Regions from separate parts of the Stenotrophomonas sp. Marseille-Q4652 genome, predicted to be linked through region 1. Evidence: predicted binding sites of a transcription regulator. Region 1 holds the regulator's gene; each other region holds the start of a gene.
The links. Region 1 encodes FliA, which starts transcription of late flagellar genes. Its sites were predicted from a motif close to TAAAGTTTNNCNNNCNNNGGCCGATAA; they were not measured.

Region 1 (7,259 bases):
CCGGCCATCGAGCAGGCCCCGGCTGACGCACGCACTGCCGCCCCGACCCTGAGCGCGGTGCCGGCCCCCCGCGAAGACGGCCAGCTGGCCGCCATGCGCAAGGAGCTGACGGTCATGCGCCAGATGATCGAGCGCGAGATGAGCCGCTTCACCGACGAGCGCCTGCGTGGCTGCCCGGTGCGTGCCCAGGCCATGGACCTGATGGACGAGTATGGCTTCGACGCCGGCCTGGCCCGCGACGTGGCCATGGAAATCCCGGCCGACACCGAACTGCACCGTGCCCGCGGCCTGATGCTGGGCCTGGTCTCGCGCCGCCTGCCGATCACCCCGGTCGACCCGATCGAAGCCGGTGGCGTGTTCGCCCTGGTCGGCCCGACCGGCGCCGGCAAGACCACGACCATCGCCAAGCTGGCCTCGCGCTTCGCCGAAGCCCATGCCGCCCGCGACGTGGCCCTGGTCACCACCGACACCCAGCGCATCGGTGCCCGTGAGCAGCTGTACGGCTTTGGCCGCTCCCTGGGCATTGCCGTGCACGAGGCCAACAGCGGTACCAACCTGAGCCAGCTTCTGAACCGCCTGGCCGACTACAAGCTGGTGCTGATCGATACCGCCGGCCTGGGCCAGCGTGACCGCGGCCTGGCTGCCCAGCTGCAGTGGCTGCGTGCCTCCGGCCACGTCAGCACCCAGCTGGTGCTGCCGGCCAACACCAGCTTCCAGGACATGGACGAGGTGGTGCGTCGCTTCGGTGCGGCCAACCCGCAGGGCCTGGTGCTGACCAAGCTGGACGAGACCAGCCGCTTCGGCAGCGCCCTGTCGATCGCGGTCGACCACCGCCTGCCGATCACCTGGGTGACCGACGGCCAGGACGTACCGGACGACCTGCATCGCGCCAGCGCCGCCAACCTCGTACTTCGCCTTGAAGATTTGCGCCGCGCTGCCGATATGCCCTGCAACCCGGAGTTCAACCATGCAGTCGCGTGAGTACGCCAAGCTGACCACCACCTTCCCGTTGTCGGCCACGCGCCGGCAGCCGCTCGGAGCCGTGCGCAGCATCGCCATCACCGGCGGCAAGGGCGGCGTGGGCAAGAGCAACATCGCCGCCAACCTGGCCGTGGCCCTGGCCGAGCTGGGCAAGAAGACGCTGCTTCTGGACGCCGACCTCGGCCTGGCCAACGTTGACGTGATCCTTGGCCTGCAGCCGCGCTTCAACCTGGCTGACCTGGTCGCCGGCCGCTGCACGCTGGAGGAAGTGATCATCGAAGGCCCCGCCGGCCTGCTGGTGATCCCCGCCGCTTCCGGTCGCCGGCACATGGCCGACCTTGGTCGCGCCGAGCACGCCGGCCTGGTCGACGTGATCTCCGAGCTGGAGCGCGAGGTCGAGATCCTCATCATCGACACCGCCGCCGGCATCACCGACAGCGTGCTGACCTTCTGCCAGGCCGCGCAGGACACCGTGGTGGTGGTTTGCGACGAGCCGGCCTCGATCACCGACGCCTACGCCTTGATCAAGGTGCTCTCGCGCGAGCGCGGGGTGGACCGCATCCAGGTGGTGGCCAACATGGTCCGCGACCCGCAGGAGGGCCGCATGCTCTACGACAAGCTGGTCCGCGTGTGCGAGAAATTCCTCGCCGACGTATCGCTCAACTACCTGGGCGCAGTACCGCAGGACGACTGGCTGCGGCTGTCCGTGCAGCGCCAGCAGCCGGTGGTGAAGGCGTATCCCGCCGCGCCCGCGTCGATGGCGATCAAGGAAATGGCTGCCCGCACCGCGCGCTGGCAGCCGCCGACCGAAGCGCGTGGCGGCATCGAGTTCTTCCTGGAGCGCATCATCCATCGCGGGGTGACGGCATGAAGGCCGCCGCCCAGTACCGCGAGGTGCAGCGTTGCAGCGCCACCGAGTGCATCACCCAGCACGGTGACCTGGTCCGCCGCATCGCCCACCACCTGGCCGCACGCCTGCCGGCGAGCGTGGAGATCGACGACCTGGTGCAGGCCGGCATGATGGGCCTGATCGAGGCCTCGCGCAGCTACGACGCCGACCAGGGCGCCTCGTTCGAGACCTATGCCTCGATCCGCATCCGCGGCTCGATGATCGACGAGATCCGCCGTGGCGACTGGGTGCCGCGCTCGGTGCACCGCCGTGCCCGTGACGCCGCCGCCACCATCCGCCGGCTCGAGCAGGAAACCGGCCGTGCCGCCAGCGCCACCGAGGTGGCCGCCGCGATGGACATGCCGCTGTCCGAATACCAGCGGCTTATGGAAGACGCCGCACGCGGCCAGGTGCTGAGCCTGGAATCGCGCGTCGAGGACCACGGCGAGCTGGACACCATCGCCCGCGGTGGCCCCAACCCGCAGCAGTTGCTGGAGCGCAGCCAGTTCGGCAGCGCCCTGTCCGAGGCGATCAGCCACCTGCCCGAACGCGAACAGCTGGTGCTGTCGCTGTACTACGAGCAGGAGTTGAACCTGAAGGAAATCGGCGCCGTGCTCGGCGTCAGCGAATCGCGCGTGTGCCAGATCCACGGCCAGGCAGTGCTCCGCCTGCGTGGCCGACTGAAGATTTTCGAGGCGGCCGATGCCGGCCTCGAGGACCATTGAACGAGGAATCAGATTTGAACAAGAACATGCGGGTCCTGATCGTGGACGACTTCTCGACGATGCGGCGCATCGTCAAGAACCTGCTGGGCGACCTGGGCTTCAACAACACCGCTGAAGCCGAGGACGGCAATGCCGCCCTGGCCCTGCTGCACAGCCAGCCGTTCGACTTCGTGGTCACCGACTGGAACATGCCGGGCATGACCGGCATCGAGCTGCTCAAGGCGATCCGCGCCGACGACGCCCTGAAGACCCTGCCGGTGCTGATGGTCACGGCCGAAGCCAAGCGCGAGCAGATCATCGAGGCCGCCCAGAACGGCGTGAACGGCTACATCATCAAGCCGTTCACCGCCCAGGTGCTGGAAGAGAAGCTGGGCAAGATCTTCGAGCGGCTGGCAGGCGCCTGATGAACGCCGCCGACCACAGATCCGCCCTGATCGGCCGGCTGCAGGATGCGCTGGCTGCCCTGGAAAACGGCGACGAAGCCGCCTGGCGCGAGCAGATCGACGCGCTGGCCGCCCTGCGCCAGCAGCCGATGATGGCCGGCCTGAGCCGGCTGGCCCGCGAGCTGGGCCAGGCGCTGGGCGAACTGCCGCGCCTGCCGACCGACAGCGGCGAGCTGGACGATGCCTGCGCGCGCCTGGACCACGTGGTGGCGATGACCGAACAGGCCACCCACCGCACCCTGGACCTGGCCGAACAGTGCCGCACCCTCGCCGGCCAGCTGCGCGACGGCGGCCTGAGCGAGGACCAGGGCCACCTTGTCGACCAGATCCGCCACAACCTGACCGAGATGGCGCTGGCACAGAGCTACCAGGACCTGACCGGCCAGATCATCCGCCGCGTCGTGGGCATCGTGCGCCGCGTGCACGAGGGCTTCGGCGAACTCGGCCTGCCGCCGCGCAAGGAAGAAGCCGGCAAGGCCGGCCTTGCCGGTCCCGCCGTCGGCGGCCTGGACCGCCACGCGGTGTCGCAGCACGACGCCGACGACCTGCTTTCCGACCTGGGGTTGTAACGACATGAGCGCCGTACCCGACGACATTGCCGCCGATTTCATCGTCGAGGCCCAGGAGATCCTGGATCGCCTCGGCGAACAGCTGGTGTCGCTGGAACAGGCGCCACAGGACAGCGAACAGCTCAACGCGGTATTCCGCGGCTTCCACACGCTCAAGGGGGGTGCCGGCTTCCTTGGCATCCATGCCATGGTCGGGCTGTGCCACGCCGCCGAGGAAACCCTGGGCATGGCCCGCTCCGGCCAGGCGGAACTGCAGGCGCATCACTTCGATGCCGCCCAGCAGTCGCTGGACTGGCTGCAGGCCATGCTCGACGCCGTCTCCGCCGGCACCGAACCCGAACACGCGCCACCGGAACTGATCGCCCAGTTCGACGTCAACGCCGCACCGGCCGCACCGCAGCCGGTGGCTGCCGCGCCCGCGCCGGCCGCGTCGTCGAGCAGCGACCTGATCACCGACGACGAGTTCGAGGCCCTGCTCGACCAGCTGCATGGCAAGGCCCCGCCCAGTGCCAAGCCGGCCGCCCCGGCGCCTGCCGCGGGCGGTGACATGATCACCGACGACGAATTCGAGGCACTGCTTGACCAGCTGCACGGCGGTGCCGCGCCCGGCGCCAAGCCGCTGGCGGCGGTCCCGGCGCCGGCGCCCGTGCCTGCCCCGCGCGCCACCCCGGCACCGGTGTCCAAGCCCGCAGCCAAGCCGGCCGCCGAGGCCGAGCACACCGTGCGCGTGGACACCAAGCGCCTGGACGCCATCGTCAACCTGATTGGCGAGCTGGTGCTCTCGCGCAACCGCCTCAAGACCCTGCGCTCCCGGCTCAAGGACGAGGAACTGGACCGCGCCGTGTCCACGCTGGACATCGCCACCGCGCGCCTGCAGTCGGCGGTCATGCGCACCCGCATGCAGCCGGTGGGCAAGGTGTTCTCGCGCTTCCCCAAGGTCGCCCGCGACGTGGCCCGCAACCTGAAGAAGGAAGTGGAGCTGGAGCTGATCGGCGCTGACACCGAGCTGGACCGCAACCTGGTCGAGGCCCTGGCCGATCCGCTGGTGCACCTGGTGCGCAACGCCATCGACCACGGCATCGAGATGCCGGACCTGCGCGAAGCCTCCGGCAAGCCGCCCAGCGGCCACGTGCGCCTGTCGGCGCAGCAGGAAGGTGACTACGTCAGCATCGAGGTGCAGGACGACGGCGCCGGCATCGACCCGGAACGGCTGCGTGCCAAGGCGCGCGAGAAGGGGCTGCTCGATCCGGAAGCCGCCGCCCGCCTGAGCAGCGAGGAGTGCCTGCACCTGGTGTTCCTGCCCGGTTTCTCGACCAAGCAGGAAGTCACCGACATCTCCGGCCGCGGCGTCGGCATGGACGTGGTGCAGTCGCGCATCCGCGAGCTGAGCGGACAGATCCAGATCCAGTCCGAACTCGGCCGTGGCAGCCGCTTCCTGATCCGCGTGCCGCTGACCCTGGCGATCCTGCCGACCCTGCTGGTGCAGGCCGGCGAGGACGTCTACGCCCTGCCGCTGGCCCGCGTGGTCGAGGTGCTGCATGCGCCCAGTACCGCGCTGGGCTGGTTCGACGGCCGCGCTGTGCTCGACCGCAAGTCACACACGTTGCCGCTGGTGGACCTGCGCCGCTGGTTGAGCGTGGATGCGGTGCAGACCCCGCTGCTGACCATCGTGGTGCTGCAGGCCGGCGAAGCCCGCTTCGGCCTGGTCGTGGACCAGGTGCGTGGCCGCGAGGAAGTGGTGATCAAGCCGCTGCCGCGCGCCCTCCGCGGCCTCAAGGGCTATGCCGGCGCCACCCTGATCGGCGACGGCCGCATGGCCCTGATCCTGGACGTGGACGGCCTGCGCTCCTCCGACTGAGGGGCGCCACGAAGGGACGCCGGCATGCCGGGGTCTCAATTTTTCTTCACATCTGCCGATACCCCGATACATGGACAGACTCAGCCTCATCGGACTTTTCCTCGCGCTGGCCTCGTTGGTCGGCGGCAGCATCCTCAAGGGCGCCGGCCTGTCCTCGCTGTGGTCGCCGGCCGCGTTCGTGATCGTGATCATCGGCACCCTCGCCGCGATCCTGGTCCACACCTCGCCGGCGATCTTCCGCCACGCGTTCCGGATCGTGCCGTGGGTGATCCGTCCGCCGGCAAGCAACCGCAGGCGGCTGATCGAGCAGATCGTCGAGTGGAGCACGATTGCCCGCCGCCAGGGCCTGCTGGGCCTGGAGGCCCATGTCGAGGCTCAGGACGATCCGTTCGTGCGCAAGGGCCTGCAGCTGCTGGTCGACGGCGTCGAGCCGGAAGCCATCCGCCGCATGATGGAGATCGAACTGGGCTCGGAAGAACAGCGGAACCTGGCCGCGACCAAGGTGTTCGAGGGCATGGGCATCTATGCGCCGACGCTGGGCATCATCGGCGCGGTGCTGGGCCTGATCGCGGTGATGAAGAACCTCGCCGACCCGAGCAAGCTCGGCCACGGTATCGCCGCCGCGTTCACCGCGACCATCTACGGCATCGCCTCGGCCAACCTGCTGTTCCTGCCGATCGCCGCCAAGCTCAAGGGCGTGATCGCCGGCACCACGCGCGAGCGCGAGATGTTCATCGAGGGCCTGATCTCGATCGCCCACGGCGAGAACCCGCGCAACATCGAGAACAACCTGTCCGGGTTCCTGGACTGACATGGCACGTCGCAGGCACCACGAAGAGCACACCAATCACGAGGCGTGGGCGATCCCCTACGCCGACCTGATGACGTTGCTGCTTGCCTTCTTCGTGGTGATGTACGCCATCTCCTCGGTCAACGAGGGCAAGTACCGCGTGATGGCCGACGCACTGACCGCCGCCTTCGGTGGTGCGCCGCGCACGGTCACCCAGGTGCCCGTCGGCAACCTGCAGCTGCAGGGTGGCGGGCATGACAGCCCGTCGGCGATCCACTCGCCCAACCTGGCCAGCAACACCGTGCTCAGCGACCAGACCCAGCTGCCGTCGATGGCCTCGCACATGCGCATGCCGGTGTCGATGCACAACCAGGAGCAGCTGCAGCGCGCCGAGCGCCAGCTGGGCCGCATTGCCGGCCAGCTCACCGCCGCACTGGCGCCGCTGATCGACCGCGGCATGATCACCGTGCGCCGCACCGAGCTGTGGATCGAGGTCGAGATCAACAGCGACATCCTGTTCGGCACCGGCTCGGCCGCGCTCGATGCGCACGCACGCCAGACCCTGTCCAAGCTGGCCCAGGTGCTGGTCGACGCACCCAACGGCGTGCGCGTGGAAGGTCACACCGACAACGTGCCGATCGCCACCGCGCAGTTCCCGTCCAACTGGGAGCTGTCGGCCGCGCGCGCGGCCTCCGTGGTCCACCTGTTCGCCGACCAGGGCATCCGCCCCGACCGGCTGGCGATGGTCGGCTACGGCGAATTCCGCCCGCGCGATGCCAATGACAGCCTGGAAGGCCGCAACCGCAACCGCCGGGTGATGGTGATCATCCTCGCCGACGCGGCCGATCCGGTATTCCCCGGCAGCGACGCGAAGGTGACCGCCGGTGCGGCCCCGGCCGCGCTGCCGGCGCCCGCTACCCGTCCTGTCAACAACGTGGCCAGGCCCGCGGCCATCGCCCCGGTGCGGCCGGCCCCGATCGAAGGCGCGCCCGCGGCGACGACCA
Region 2 (7,259 bases), 730 kb from region 1:
ACTGCCGCGCTGGGTCAGGGTGATGTCGAGCAGCCGCGCCGCCTTGCGGGCGTCGTCGTAGAACAGCTCGTAGAAGTCACCCATGCGGAAGAACAGCAGCAGGTCCGGATATTCGGACTTGGCCGCGAAGAACTGCTTCATCAGCGGGGTGTGCTCCGCGCCGCCCTTGGCCGGGCGCGCGTTGGTCGAATCAGTGGTCTGCAAAAGTCATCCTCGTACATAGCGACGCGCCCGGAAAAGGAGCATGGCCCGGCGCTCACCGTGGGACGGGAGACGGCCAGGCGCTACGGAAGGCGCGTGCTGCACCCCGAAGTTTAGAGGGTCTGGCGGACATGTCACGGCACATGCCGGCCTCGGTCACCACGCGGAGGCGGCGGGGGCGGGGGGTATCATCCCCATGTGCCCGCAGTCCCAGCCGGATCAATGTCCATCCCTTCCCAGCCACAGCGCGATGCCCGGCTCACGCCGAACCCGGCGGCCGCCGACGATGGCGATGCGCTGCGCTTCTGCAGCACCTGTGCGTTCTCCGATGCCTGCATGTCCGAAGGAATGGACAAGACCCGCCTGGCGGACCTGCACGTGCTGGTGGACCACGTCGGCCCGTACCACGCAGGCGACTACATCTTCCGCGCCGGCGATCCCTTCGACGCGATTGCCGCGGTGCGCGCGGGCATGGTCAAGACCTTCGTCGATGACAGCCAGGGCAACGAGCAGGTGCTCGGCTTCAGCCTGCCCGGCGAGGTGATCGGCCTCAATGCCATCCACGGCACGCGCTATCCGTGCAATGCGGTGGCGCTGGATACGGTGTACCTGTGCCGGTTCTCGTTCTCGAAGATGAGCCTGCTGGCCACGCGCACGCCCGGGCTGCAGGCGCGGCTGTTCAGCCTGCTCAGCGCGGAGATCGGCAAGATCGCCTCGCTGGCGGCCAACCACAGCACCGAGGAACGGATGGCCGCCTTCCTGCTGGACCTGTCGTCGCGTTACGCAAGGCGCGGCTTCTCGGCTACCCACTTCAACCTGGCCATGGCCCGTGCGGACATCGCCAACTACCTGCGCATGGCGCCGGAAACCGCCAGCCGGGTGCTGCGCCGGCTGTGCGATGACGGGGTGATCGCGGTACGCCAGCGCGAGATCGAACTGCTGCAGCCGCAGCGCCTGGCCGAGCTCGCCGCGCCGCGGCCGGACACGGTGCCGCCGGGCAGGGGCTGACCGGTCAGCGGCGCTCGAGCTCGCGCAGGCCCGGGGCGATTGGCAGCTCGGGCGTGGCCAGGATGATGCGGTTGCGGCCCTGCTTCTTGGCCTGGTACATCGCGCCGTCGGCGCGGGCCATCAGGCGCTCGTAATCCGGATGGCCGTCATGCAGGGCCAGGCCGATGCTCGCGGTGATCGGCAGCGCCTCGCCATCGGGCATGGCGATCGGCGACTGGGCGATGCGCGAACACAGTTCGCTGGCAATCATCAGCGCCTGCGACTCGTTGACCGACACCAGCACCACCACGAACTCCTCGCCACCGTAGCGGAACAGATAGTCGCTACCGCGCGAGTACTGGGTCAGGATCGCCGCAACGTGCTGCAGGGCACGGTCGCCGCCCTCGTGGCCATGGTGGTCGTTGATTGATTTGAAATGGTCCAGGTCCAGCAGCAGCACAGCGAAGCTTTCGCCCGTCCTGGCGGCCAGCTCGATTTCCCGGCGCAGCACGGTCGGCAGGAAACGGCGGTTGAGCAGGCTGGTCAGCGCGTCACGTCCGGCATCCAGCTCGCCCACGCGCTCGAACAGCATGCCCAGCAGGTTGCGCACCTGCGCCAGCTGGCTGCGCACCGGCTGCAGCACCGCGAAGCGCTCCGCCGGGGTGCTGGCTTCGGCGACGGTACCCAGTTCGTCGTCGATCTGCGCGATCAGCTGGCTGATGCCACGGGTCTCGCTGCTCTCGCCAAAGCTGGGAATGCCCTTGTGGGTGAACCACAGGCCGAAGTCCGACTGTGACAACGGCATGCTGGTGTTCGGCGGTGCCTGGGCCGCAACCGTGTACAGCAGGCTGTTCTCCCAGTCCAGCAGCAGCGCGCGCTGGCGTTCGCGCTCGGTGCTGACGTTCTGCATCAGCGAGAACAGGCGATAGGCGGCGTCGGTGCGTGCCGAGCGTTCCCGGGAGCTGGTGTAGGCCAGGGTCATGCCTTCCAGCGCGATGTCGATCGACGAGCTCAGGCAGGCCATGGCCGCGTACGCCACTTCCGGGGCGTGAGCCACTTCGATGATGCGCTCGGACAGGCGCTGCTTGAGGATGCGCGCGCCGCGGGTTACCAGATCCACCGGGATGCCTACCTGGGCATGCACGTCGCCGATGACGCGCTGGACAATGATCAGGTGCTCGACCTGATCCGGGGTCGCCCGCAACAACTGGTGGACCCAACGCTCCATGGCGGGCTTCAGCCGGCCGCGGACCTGGTCGTGCGACAGGAAACGGTTGGCGCGCGGGTCATCGAGCATTGCGCCATAGAAGTACGAGGCCATTTCGGCCGGGCCCTGGTCGGCCAGGGCAGCCAGCGTCTCCCGGGCAGCGGGCGGGGTGCCTTCCAGCACCGCGACCCATGCCTCCGCCAGCGGGCGGGTGGTCTCACTGGTGCTGTTTTCGTGGGAGTACATCTGGACAACCGTTCTGGAGTGGGGGCGAACAGGGAATTATCGGCGCACGCCGGGAAAACCTGAGGTTTCGGGTGCCTGTAATAGTCTACGCAGGCGGCCTTCCCTACGCTTGCTCCAGCCCCCGGAGCCGCCATGAGCCACGACCACAACCACGTCCCCACCCAGATCCGTCACGAACGCCCGCTGTGGTGGGCACTGGGCCTGACCGGCCTGTTCCTGCTGGTCGAGGTGGCCGGCGCCTTCTACACCAACAGCCTCGCGCTGCTGTCCGACGCCGCGCACATGGCCACCGACACCCTGGGCCTGACCATCGCGCTGGTCGCTGTACGCCTGAGCCGGCGTCCGGCCGATGCACGCCGCACCTACGGCTACGTGCGGCTGGAGGCACTGGGAGCCGTCGCAAACGGCGCGCTGCTGTTCCTGGTGGCAATCTACATCCTGTGGGAGGCGGTCGGACGGTTCCGCCAGCCGCAGGAGATCGCTTCGGTCGGCATGCTGCTGGTGGCGGTGTTCGGCCTGGCGGTCAACCTGGTGGCGATGCGCCTGCTGGCCGCCGGCAGCGGCGAGAGCCTCAACCTCAAGGGTGCCTACCTGGAAGTGTGGAGCGATATGCTCGGCTCGGTGGCGGTGATCATCGGCGCGCTGTTGATCCGCTGGACCGGCTGGAAGCTGATCGATCCGATCCTGGCGATCCTGATCGGGCTGTGGGTGCTGCCGCGGACCTGGATCCTGCTGCGTGAGGCCCTGAACGTGCTGCTGGAAGGCGTGCCCAAGGGCATCGAGCTGGGCCAGGTGGATGCCGCTCTGCGCGGGCATCCTGGCGTGGTCGACGTGCATGACCTGCATGTGTGGGCACTGGCTTCCAGTACCCCGGCGCTGACCGCACACGTGGTGATGGGACAGGGGCAGGATCCCGACCGCCTGCGCCGCTCGCTGGGCGAGCTGCTGCATGAGCGGTTCGGCATCGAGCATGTGACCCTGCAGGTGGAGGCTGACCACTGCGGCGACGAAGCCTGTGGCGTGGGTGCCGGCAACGGCCATGGGCATGATCACCACCACGATCATCACGATCACGATCACCACGGCCACCGGCACTGATTGTTCCGGTGGCAAAAAAGAAAAACGGAGCCTTTTGGCTCCGTTTCTTTTTGCCCTTTACCGCTGGCCTCAGGCCACCGGCTCGCGCAGGACCGGGTTGTCCCAGCCGGGACGCGGGGCGAAGCGATCGCCGTAGCGGCCCTGCAGGGTGCGCAGCTTCTCGACCAGCGCGTCGGCGCCGGTGGCGCGGATGTGCTGGATCGGGCCGCCGCGGAACGGGGCAAAGCCGGTGCCGAAGATCACGCCGGCGTCGAGCAGGTCGGCATCGCTGACCACGCCTTCGGCCAGGCAGGCCACCGCCTCGTTGAGCAGCGGCAGGATCAGGCGGTCTTCCAGATCGGCCGGAGCCTGGTAGTCCTTGGCCACTTCCGGCTTGACCGCCTTGCCGTTCTCCCACTTGTAGATGCCCTGGCCGTCCTTCTTGCCGCGCTTGTTCGGCTCCACGGTGGCCAGTGCCGCCGGGATCTGCAGGCCCAGGAACGGCGCCAGCTCCCTGCCCACGCCCGAAGCCACATCCAGGCCAACGGTGTCGAGCAGTTCGATCGGGCCCATCGGCATGCCGAACTTGACCGCGGCCCTGTCGATCACCGGGCCCGGGATGCCTTCGGCATAGCAGTTGGCCGCCTCGAGCATGTACGGGAACAGCACGCGGTTGACCAGGAAGCCGGGGGTGCCCGCCACCGGCACCGGGAACTTGCCCAGCGCCTTGCAGAACGCGGCCAGGCGGCGCTCGGTCTCCGGCGCCATGCCGTCGTGGCGGATGATCTCCACCAGCGGCATCTGCGCCACCGGGTTGAAGTAGTGCAGGCCGGCGAACTGGGCCGGACGCGCGATGTGGTCGCGCAGCTCAACCAGCGGGATCGAGGAGGTATTGGTGGTCAGCAGCGCATCGGCCTTCATCCTCGGCTCGAGCGTGGCGTACAGGTCGCGCTTGGCCTGCGGGTTTTCGATGATCGCTTCGATCACCAGGTCGGCCTCGGCCACGCCTTCGCCGGCCAGGTCGGCCTTCAGTCGCGCCGCCACGGCCGGGCGCTTGCTGTCGTCCTTGACCTTCTTGGCGAACAGCGTCTGCGCGCGTTCCATGGCCGGATCGATGAAACGCTGCTCGCGGTCCTGCAGGGTCACGTTGAAGCCCTTCAGCGCAGAAAACGCGGCGATGTCGCCGCCCATCACGCCGGCACCGACCACGTGCACGTGCCTGATGCCATGGTCACCGGCACCCAGGCCCTTCATCCGCTCGCTCAGGAAGAAGATGCGGATGAGGTTGCGCGCGGTCGGGGTGGCGGCCAGCTTGACCACGGCGCGGCGCTCGGCGTCCAGGCGCGCCTGGATGCCGCTGCCACCGGCCTTGGCCCATGTGTTGATCAGCGCGTACGGCGCCGGGTAGTGGTCCTTCCTGGCCTTGCGCGCGACCTGCTTGGCCATCTGCGGCGCAAGGATCTTGCGCGCCAGCCAGGTGTTGGTCGCCCACGCGGTGGCGCGCTGCTTGAACGGGCGGGTCGTGCCGGACAGGGCCAGGGCCACCGCGGTGTCCACCAGCACGGCCGGGGCGACAACCTTGTCGACCATGCCGATGCCGCGTGCGGCCGAGGCCGACAGGGTGCGGCCGGTCAGCATCAGGTCCATCGCAGCCGGGGCGCCGACCAGCTGCGGCAGGCGCGCGCTGCCACCCCAGCCCGGGAAGATGCCCAGCTGGGTTTCCGGCAGGCCGATGCGGGTGGAGCTGTCGTTGGACGCGACCCGGTAGCGGCAGGCCAGCGCCAGCTCGGCACCGCCGCCCAGGCAGTGGCCGTGGATCGCGGCCACGGTCGGGCAGGGCAGCTCGGACAGCTTCTGGTACACGTTCTGGCCACGACGGATCGCGTCATTGACCGTGCCCTGGCGGTCGAACTCCTGGAATTCCTTCAGGTCGGCGCCGGCGATGAAGCCCGCCGGCTTGCCCGAACGCACCACCACGCCCTTGGGCGGATCGATGCCCATGCGCTCGACCAGGTCGCCCAGTTCCAGCAGCACGTCCTGGGACATCGCATTGACCGCGCTGTTGAGGCGGTCGAGGGTGAGGACGACGACGCCGTCTTCGCGGATCTCGGCCTGCCAGTGATTCAAACGCAGCCCATCAAAGCCTGAGAGCATGGGGTTCCATCCGGTTGTGTATGGAGAAGGTCGCTATGATCGAGAGGTTGTTTCCCTGCCGTCAAATCCCAATGGTGGGGTGACGGCGTCCGCTTGGTCACACCTATTGGTAGAGGCTAGCGGAACGACGGTTAAAAGCTGGTGCGGTGCCGCCGTGACGGGGTGCTGAACTTTTCCCGGGATTGGCGGTCTCATTGCCCGACGTCGGTTGGGCTGACAGGAGTGGCGGCCCGCTATGGCCGAGGTTGATACACCGCAGGAGCTTGATCTGGAGCTGGTCCGGCGCGTGCAGCGCGGCGAGAGCGCGGCGTTCGACGTGCTGGTACGCAAGTACCAGCACCGCATCGTCGCCCTCATCGGGCGCTACATCGCCGACTGGAGTGAATGTCAGGACGTGGCCCAGGACACTTTCGTGCGCGCCTACCGCGCGATCGGGAATTTCCGTGGCGACGCCCAGTTCTATACCTGGTTGCACAGAATCGCAGTGAACACGGCCAAGAACTACCTGATGGCGCACAACCGCCGGCCCCCGACCGATGACGTGGACATCGGCGATGCCGAGCAGTTCGACGGCGGGGCGCGCCTGCGCGATACCGACACCCCCGAGCGCGAGCTGATGCGCCAGGAGCTGGAGAACACGGTGATGAAGGCGGTCAACGCGCTGCCGGAGGAGCTGCGTTCGGCCATCACCCTGCGCGAGGTGGAGGGCCTGAGCTACGACGAAATCGCACAGAAGATGGGGTGCCCGATCGGCACCGTGCGCTCGCGGATCTTTCGTGCCCGCGAGGCCATCGATGCAGAACTGCGTCCGCTGCTGGACACCGACAGCGCCACCCGCGAACGAAGCCGCATATGAGCAGGACCATGATCCCCAACGATTCCAACGGTTTGTCTTCGGACAAGTTCGATACCCACCACCGGCAACAGCTGTCTGCGTTGGTCGACGGCGAGCTGTCGGCCGACGAGGCCCGCTTCATGCTGCGCCGGCTCGAGCACGACGCGCAGCTGGGCGGCTGCCATGAACGCTGGCACATGATCGGTGACGTGATGCGCGGCCAGGCCTGCGCGCCGGCGCCGGTGGATTTCAGCGCCCGCGTGCGCCTGGCCGTTGCGGCCGAGCCGGTACCGGCTGCCACCCCGCGTCAGAGCCGTGCCGTTTCTGGCTGGATGCGCTGGAGCGGCGGTGCCGCGATCGCGGCGTCGGTGGCCGCGCTGGCGATGTTCATGGGCCGCGGGCAGATGCCGCAATCGCCGGCCGAAGCGCCGGCGCCGATGGTCGCCACCGTGGCCGACGTGCCTGCACCGGTGGCAGCCGCCAGCGTGCCTGTGCCGGTGCCGGAGCCCGTTCCGGCTCCGGCTCCCGCTCCCAGCGCCGCGGAACTGGTAG
Region 3 (7,259 bases), 2.0 Mb from region 1:
AGGGCGCGAGCACCTTGGCGTGTACCGGGCAAAGCTCGGCGAGGATGATGGCAACTGCCGCATCAGTTCCGGGCAGCGGCATTTCTGTACCGGCTGCGGCAGCGCGTTGTGGCTGTTTGATCCGGAGTGGCCCGATCTGGTCCACCCGCATGCCTCGGCGATCGACACTCCGCTACCGGTGCCGCCGGAGCGGCTGCACATCTTCCTCGACTCCAAGGCCAACTGGGTGCAGGTTCCCGAAGGGCCGGGCGAGGTGCATGTGCAGCAGCTTCCCGATGTCTCGCTGGAAGAGTGGCACCGCCGCCACGGGCTGCTGGACCCGTAGGCGGTGTAGCGCCCCGCGGCCTTTACCGTGGCCCGGTATCGGCTGCGTCAGCGCAGTGGCCTGCGCTGTCCGCATGGTCGTAGCCAGTGGGTTGCCCGGGGCCGCGCGCCAGCCGGAGGCGACCCTCGGCCTCGAACCGGACGAGCGCGCCGTCAACATCCTGGGCCAGCACGTCCGGGTCGGTGACATCCTCGATGCAGATCCAGCAGTCACGCTGTTCCTTGCCAAGGTAGAGCGCGGCGTCGGCCAGTTGCAGCAGCCGGTCGCGCGCCACCGGGGCTGCGCTGCCCGTGGTCGCCGGCAGGACTATGGCGCCAATGGTGCAGGTCACATCCAGCGCGGTGCCGTCAGGCAGCTGCATGGGCTGGTCGGCAAAGGCCCGGCGGACGCGCTCGATCACGCAGCCCACCTGCGCGCGATCCTTGACCCGGGTTGCCAGCAGGAATTCCTCGCCGCCCCAGCGCACCACCATGTCCGAGTCGCGCAGCGTGGCCCGCAGCCTGCGCGCGGCTTCCACCAGCACGGTGTCGCCGGCGGCATGCCCATGGGTGTCGTTGATGCGTTTGAAATGGTCGATGTCGACCAGGCACAGGGCCAGCACATGGCCCCTTTCGGCCGGGCCTGCACGATGCAGGCGCTCCAGTTCCGTTTCGATGTGCTGCTCGAAATAGCGTCGGTTGTGCAGGCCGGTGAGTCCGTCCTGCAGGCTCATCGTGTGGAAGTGCCGGGCCAGCTTCCGGTCCTGGCGCAGCCGCAACAGGATCACCAGCAGTACCAGCAGCAGGATGGCTACCAGCGCGCCGGCCAGCAGCCGCAGGCTCATCAGCCGTTGCTGCTCCATCTGCTTGAGCGCACGCTCCTTCTCGACCAGTTCGTCCTGCAGCTTGGCTTCCACCTGCAGGCGGTTGAGTTCGGCGCGCGAGGCGGCGTGTATCGAGCCCTGCTTGAGCTGGGCCTCGAGCGTGCGAATGAACAGCCGGTGCATGGCCTCCAGTCCGGCCATCCGCCACTCGGGCTGCTCCAGCACGGTCATGCGCTTGGCCAGGTCCAGCTTGACCTGCAGCGGATCGCGTTCGTCCAGGTCGCGGCACGGAGCGAGCTCGGCGTGGCCATCCAGCCCAAGCTTGACCAGTTCCTGGTAACAGCGAAGGTAACGGGAAGGCGTAGCGCGCGAGCGGGGCGCAGCGTGTGACTGCGCCAGGTAGCGGCGCGAATCCTCCAGGCGACCCAGCTGCAGCGCCGACAGGGCGGAGAACACCAGGGCCGAACGGATGAACTCGCCATTGCCGCGGTCGACCCTGTCGAACCACTCCAGCGCGAGCGCGTAGTCGTCCAGGTGCAGCGCGTGCGCCACGCCGATGTTGTGCTGGGCCAGGCTGATGTCGAAATCAAGGCTGGTGTTGGCCGGATCGGCCTTCTTCATTTCCTGCAAGCGGGTGATGGCCAGCTGTTGCAGCTCGACGCCCTTGGCCACGTACTCCGGGTCGCCATACATGACGTACAGGCCGCCGGTATTGAGGGTGATGTCGTTGAGTACGGCGGGCGAGAGCCGGTCGCCCATCGCCAGCGCCCGCTCGTAGGTGCCGAACGCACCACGGATGTCACCGGCTTCGGACTGGCGCCATGCCGCGACCGACAGCGCCTGTGCCGCCAGGTCGGCCTTGCCCTGGCCCAGCGCATCGACGTGTATGTGGAACAGCGCGGGGATTGTGATGTCCGGACGGTTCTCGTCGGCGATCAGGCAGATCAGCCGGTAGGGAAGGTCCTCCGCTACCGGCGGCGCTTCACGGCAACTCTCCAGAACCTGCTCGAATTCGCTGTCCCGGTAGAGGGTTTCCGCCGCCGCGCGTGCCTGCTGGTAACGCGGATCGTCGGCGGTGACGGCCGCCGATGCGGGGCAGGCGGGCAACACGGCCAGCAGCAATGCCCAGCCCCAGCCCATGGCCGGTGCGCGGATAGCCGGAAGAGCGCTGGCGAAGCGCCCTGCAAAGGCCACTGGTCGAACTGCGCGTGGACCGCTCCCGTGCCGCAGGAACCGGACCAGGCGGATGAATCCCCTGTTGCTCATGGCTGCATCCCGAGGAATGAAAGGCCTGAAGGCCCGCTACAGGTAGCGGCCGCGCAAGGGAATAGTTGAATGGCGCGTACCCGACGTGTGCCGGGGGGGCGCGCGGTGCCGTTGCGGTGGCCTCCTGTCGTCGGTTGGCTGGCTGCGGCCGGCACAGCGATGGCACACTGCTGGCATTGGGGAGTCACCACGCATCGGGGAAGGCGAATGGGATTGCTGGACGGCCTGCTGGGCAATGCATCGAAGATCGATCCTGCGCTGGTCGAGCAGGAATTCCAGAAACTGCTGGCCGCGGGGGAGCGGGTCGAACACGCCTACAAGCTGGTGCGCGACTATTTCTTGTTCACCGACAAGCGCCTGGTGCTGGTCGACAAGCAGGGACTGACCGGCAGCAAGGTCCAGTACCACTCCATCCCTTACAGCAGCATCAGCCACTTCACGGTGGAAACCGCGGGTCCCTTCGACCTGGACGCGGAGCTGCGCATCTGGGTCCGTGGCACGGCCGCGCCGGTCCAGAAGCAGTTCAACCGGCAGGTGGACATCTACGAGGTACAGGCAGTGCTCGCCAGCTACGTCTGCTGAGTGATCCGTTCCACCGCACGCCGTCCTCCTCCAGTCGCCGCCTTGCCGATGTCCTTGCGTACCAGCACCACCGCCCTCCTGCTCGCCCTGGCGTCGATCCCGGGCTGTGCATCCACGTCCGGGCCGGCGCAGGTGCCGGCCAGTGCCGAGGCCGCCCCGGCATTGCCGCGCTCGGTGGTGCAGACCGTTGAAGAGGACAGCAGCGCGTCCGCGCACCGCTTCGTCTATGAATACACCAGGCCCGTGTCCGCGGCGCTGGAAGAGATCTACACCCGCGTGCGCGAGGCCGACCTGTTCCGGCAGTTGCCGGAGATCCAGGCCATCGACGGCATGTTCGCGCTGCCGCGGCAGCTGCGTTACGTCGCGGTCGAATGCGGCGACTGGGGCGCGTTCTACGACCCGGACCAGGACGAGGTGGTGCTGTGCTACGAAACCCTGCGTGCACTCTACGAGCAGGGCCAGCGCCACCAGCAGGCGCTGGACCTTGGCGATGAGCATCCGCTGCGCTATGTGCGCGCGAACGTGCGCTTCATCCTGCTGCACGAGACCGGCCATGCCTTGGTGGAGATGCTGGACCTGCCGGTGACCGGCCGCCAGGAAGATGCGGTCGACCAGCTCGCCGGGGTGCTGATGCTGCGTTTTGCCGGTCTGGACGAGACCCCGGAGCAGGTGGCCGAAAACCTGCGGCTGGCCGCCAACTGGATGCTGACCCACAGCACCGGTGCCTACAACCTGGACGCCTACGCCGACGAGCATGCGCTGGGCGAGCAGCGTTTCTTCAACCTGCAGTGCCTGGTATACGGCACCGATCCGGAGGGTTTTGCCGGAATGATCGCTGCCGGCGAGCTGACCGAGGGCCGGGCCGAACGCTGTCCGTCCGAGACCCGGCGCATCAGCCGGGCCTGGGTGCGCTTGCTGGTGCCGTATCTGGCTCCGGGATACGAGGCCTACGAGGAAGAAGCCGAGCGTTTCCTGCAGAAGCGCTGAGCTTCCCGGTCGTCGCAACCCGCTGCGATACGGTGGCTTCAGTCGGCAGCGCGTACACTGGCCCTCCACTCCCCACCCAGGAAAGTCCTTGGCCAAGCCCAATTACTCCTTCGAAAAGCGTCAGCGCGAAATTGCCGCCAAGAAAAAGAAAGACGAGAAGGAGGCCAAAAAGCGGGAAGCACGCGAGGCAGCCAAGGCAGCCAACGCACCTGCCGACAGCGTCAGCGCGGACTGAGTTTCCGCTCCATCGGCCATGATGCCCGGGCGGGAAGCCGCCGCCTGTTGAGCGTTTCATCCGGGCGACGATCCGTCACGGCGTCGCCAACAGTCGTGGCCCGTACCTTCACCACGGCTGCCCCACACTCGGCGCATGCGCCAACTCGCCGAGAACTTCTGGAACCTACGCGGCCCGCAGCGTGTAGCGGGCGTGATCAACGTGGGCCCCCACATGTCCGTGGTCCGTCGGGCCAACGGACGCTTCGTCGTGGTCGATGCCGCACCGCTGGATGGCGCGCAGCGTGACGCGCTGCTCTCGCTGACCGATGGCGGCACGCTGGTCGACGCGGTGGTGCATGTGCATCCGTTCCATACGCTGCACGTCGAAGCGCTGCACCGGCTGCTTCCCTCGGTGCCGATCCATGGCACCGCACGTCATCGCCGCAAGGTCCCGACCGTGCCATGGGCGGGGGAGCCGATCGAAGCCTGGGGTGCCGACAACCCGCTGGCCGAGGTCTTCGAGCTGTCCATTCCCGATGGCGTGGACTTCGTCTGTCCCGACGAGCGCGTGCACGTGGCCTCGGTGCTGGTACGGCATCGCCAGAGCGGCATCGTGCACGTCGATGACACGCTCAATGTCATGGCCGCGCCGGGCGTGCTGGGTCGCGTGCTGCCGCAGTCTTCCCTGCGCATGCATCCGATGCTGGGCAAGGCGCTGACCCCGCGGCGTGGTGCCGCTGATGCGTATGTGCCTGGGCTCGCGATCTCGCCCGGCGCTGGGCCGATACGCCCTTCGTGTGTGCCGCGCATGCCGCCGTGCGCGAGCTGCCGGCCGGTGGCTTTACCCATGAGGTGCTTGCGGCACTGGATCGCGTTTCGCCGACGCTCGAGCGCCACCGCCAGCAGCACGGCTGACCGCCTTGCCGGGTGCGCTGCGCATCAGCGTGGCGCCTGTTTCCTTCCCCCCTACGGAGTTTCCATGACCTCACGTCTGCTTTCCCCGCTCGACCTTGGCCCGCTGAAACTCCCGAACCGGGTGTTCATGGCGCCCCTGACGCGTGCACGCGCCGGCCAGCCCGGCGACGTGCCCAGCGAACTCAACGCCGAGTACTACGCCCAGCGCGCTGGCGCCGGCCTGATCGTGTCCGAGGCCACCCAGGTATCGCCGCAGGGCCAGGGCTATGCATGGACGCCCGGCATCCATAGCGACGCGCAGGAAGCCGGCTGGAAGCAGGTCACCGACGCGGTGCACGCCAACGGTGGCCGGATTGCCGCCCAGCTGTGGCATGTCGGGCGCATCTCGCACACCTTGCTGCAGGCAGATGGCGCGGCTCCGGTCGCGCCGTCGGCGCTGGTGGCCGAAGGAGCGAATGCCTTCGTGGTCCGGCCTGACGGCAGCGCCGGCAACGAGCCAACGTCGATGCCGCGTGCGCTGGAAACCGGCGAGATCCCGGGCATCGTCGAGCAGTTCGCACAGGCTGCGCGTCGCGCCGACCGGGCTGGTTTCGACCTGGTCGAAGTCCATGCCGCCAACGGCTACCTGCTGCAGCAGTTCCTTTCCACCAACAGCAACGAGCGGCAGGACCGATACGGCGGCTCGCTGGAGAACCGTGCGCGCTTCACGCTGGAAGTGGTAGATGCGGTGATCGATGCGATCGGCGCGCAACGTGTCGGCGTGCGCATTTCGCCGCATTTCACCGGCCACGACATCGCCGACGGGCAGGCAGAGGAAAGCGCCCTGTATCTGGCGCGAGAGTTCACCCGCCGCGGCATTGCCTACCTGCACGTCGCCGAACCGGACTGGGCCGGCGGCCCCGAGCTCAGTGATGAATTCCGCCAGGCACTGCGCGAGGCCTTCGCTGGGGTGCTGGTGTTCTGCGGTGGTTACACCGCCGAAAGTGCCGAAGCCCGGATTGCCTCGGGCGTGGCCGACGCGGTGGCATTCGGTAGGCCCTTCATCGCCAACCCCGACCTGGTCACGCGGTTTGCCGAGGGTGCCGCGCTCAACAAGCCGGATCCGTCCACGTTCTATGGGGGTGGTGCACACGGCTACACCGACTACCCCACGCTCGGGCAGGCGGAATGATCGAGCGATGCAGTCACGTGGCGCCCACCTGCGCGTGACTTGGCATGCAACTGCGTGAATCCTTGCCGTGGCCATCAAATGGATTTCACCCGTGTTTCCGCTCGGGGAGGCGAGGCTGGAGCCACGCAGAAAATCTGGAGCTCCGCATGAAAACCCCGCACAAGTTCGCCGCCCTTCTCGCCGTTCCGATGTCGCTGGCCATGGTGTCCGCCAGTGCGCAGTCCTATGGACCGCAGGACGAAGGCCGTCGCTTCAGTGATGGCAGCCGCGTGGTCTGCGAGAAGGTGGAGGTCCGCAGGTCGTCAGGTGACCCGAACCGCATCGCAGGCACCGCCGCCGGCGCCATCATTGGTGGTCTGGTCGGCAACCAGATCGGTGGTGGCAACGGCAAGAAGGTCGCCACCGTGGGTGGCGCGGTGGCCGGTGGTGCCATCGGCCGCCAGGTCCAGGGCAACAGCCAGGAGTCCAAGGGCGAGCGCGTGGTCGAGACGCGCTGCCAGCGCGTTTACCGCTGATCCTTCTGCTGTCGGTATCCGAAAAAGGCCGCTGCGAATGCAGCGGCCTTTTTCGTGCGGGCGGACAGGTATCAGTCGGTGTTCGGGTGCGCACGGGGTAGCGCTTCTGGGTCCACGGACCGCGGAAGTGATGCCGCTGCAACGCGGTGGCTCGGCTGCTTACGCAGACAACGCCGAACAGGACAGCAACCACCACGACAGACCCCGGCTTCATCGCAAAACCGGCTGTTTTGAGTCATGCACAAAAAAGGCCCCCTCGCGGGGGCCTCCATACCTTCACAGAGCCGGGATCAGCGGCCGTCGCCGTCGGCGTCTCCGGGCAGCTTGCGCTCGACGCGGTGCCAGGCATCGCGTACGGCGCTCCTGGCGTCGGCCCAGGTCATGCGCGAGGTGCCGCGCGAGGTTTCCCAGTTGCGCTCCAGGTCGCTCTCGAGGCGGTCGTCCCACTCGCGGTCGGCATAGTTGGCGCGGGCGTAGGTA

Region 2: LG380_RS01450 (GGDEF domain-containing protein) is a predicted target of FliA. The motif match lies at 2,678-2,704, and genes of this name have one in related genera.
Region 3: LG380_RS14330 (GGDEF domain-containing protein) is a predicted target of FliA. The motif match lies at 2,436-2,462, and genes of this name have one in related genera.

The regions. Positions count from the first base shown of each region.
Region 1 is NZ_CAKAKE010000001.1:1,051,198-1,058,456, forward strand. It holds gene flhF (flagellar biosynthesis protein FlhF) at 1-981, shown strand, start outside; gene LG380_RS04845 (MinD/ParA family protein) at 968-1,852, shown strand; gene LG380_RS04850 (RNA polymerase sigma factor FliA) at 1,849-2,595, shown strand; gene cheY (chemotaxis response regulator CheY) at 2,610-2,999, shown strand; gene LG380_RS04860 (protein phosphatase CheZ) at 2,999-3,607, shown strand; gene LG380_RS04865 (chemotaxis protein CheA) at 3,612-5,465, shown strand; gene LG380_RS04870 (flagellar motor protein) at 5,536-6,276, shown strand; partial or broken gene motD (flagellar motor protein MotD) at 6,278-7,153, shown strand.
Region 2 is NZ_CAKAKE010000001.1:323,021-330,279, forward strand. It holds gene mutS (DNA mismatch repair protein MutS) at 1-141, opposite strand, end outside; gene LG380_RS01445 (helix-turn-helix domain-containing protein) at 424-1,209, shown strand; gene LG380_RS01450 (GGDEF domain-containing protein) at 1,214-2,641, opposite strand; gene LG380_RS01455 (cation diffusion facilitator family transporter) at 2,774-3,739, shown strand; gene LG380_RS01460 (3-hydroxyacyl-CoA dehydrogenase NAD-binding domain-containing protein) at 3,809-5,872, opposite strand; gene rpoE (RNA polymerase sigma factor RpoE) at 6,108-6,728, shown strand; gene LG380_RS01470 (sigma-E factor negative regulatory protein) at 6,725-7,259, shown strand, end outside.
Region 3 is NZ_CAKAKE010000001.1:3,028,502-3,035,760, forward strand. It holds gene LG380_RS14325 (GFA family protein) at 1-325, shown strand, start outside; gene LG380_RS14330 (GGDEF domain-containing protein) at 348-2,393, opposite strand; gene LG380_RS14335 (PH domain-containing protein) at 2,601-2,975, shown strand; gene LG380_RS14340 (DUF4344 domain-containing metallopeptidase) at 3,024-3,962, shown strand; gene LG380_RS14345 (hypothetical protein) at 4,051-4,197, shown strand; gene LG380_RS14350 (alkene reductase) at 5,158-6,264, shown strand; gene LG380_RS14355 (glycine zipper 2TM domain-containing protein) at 6,453-6,779, shown strand; gene LG380_RS14360 (hypothetical protein) at 7,070-7,259, opposite strand, start outside.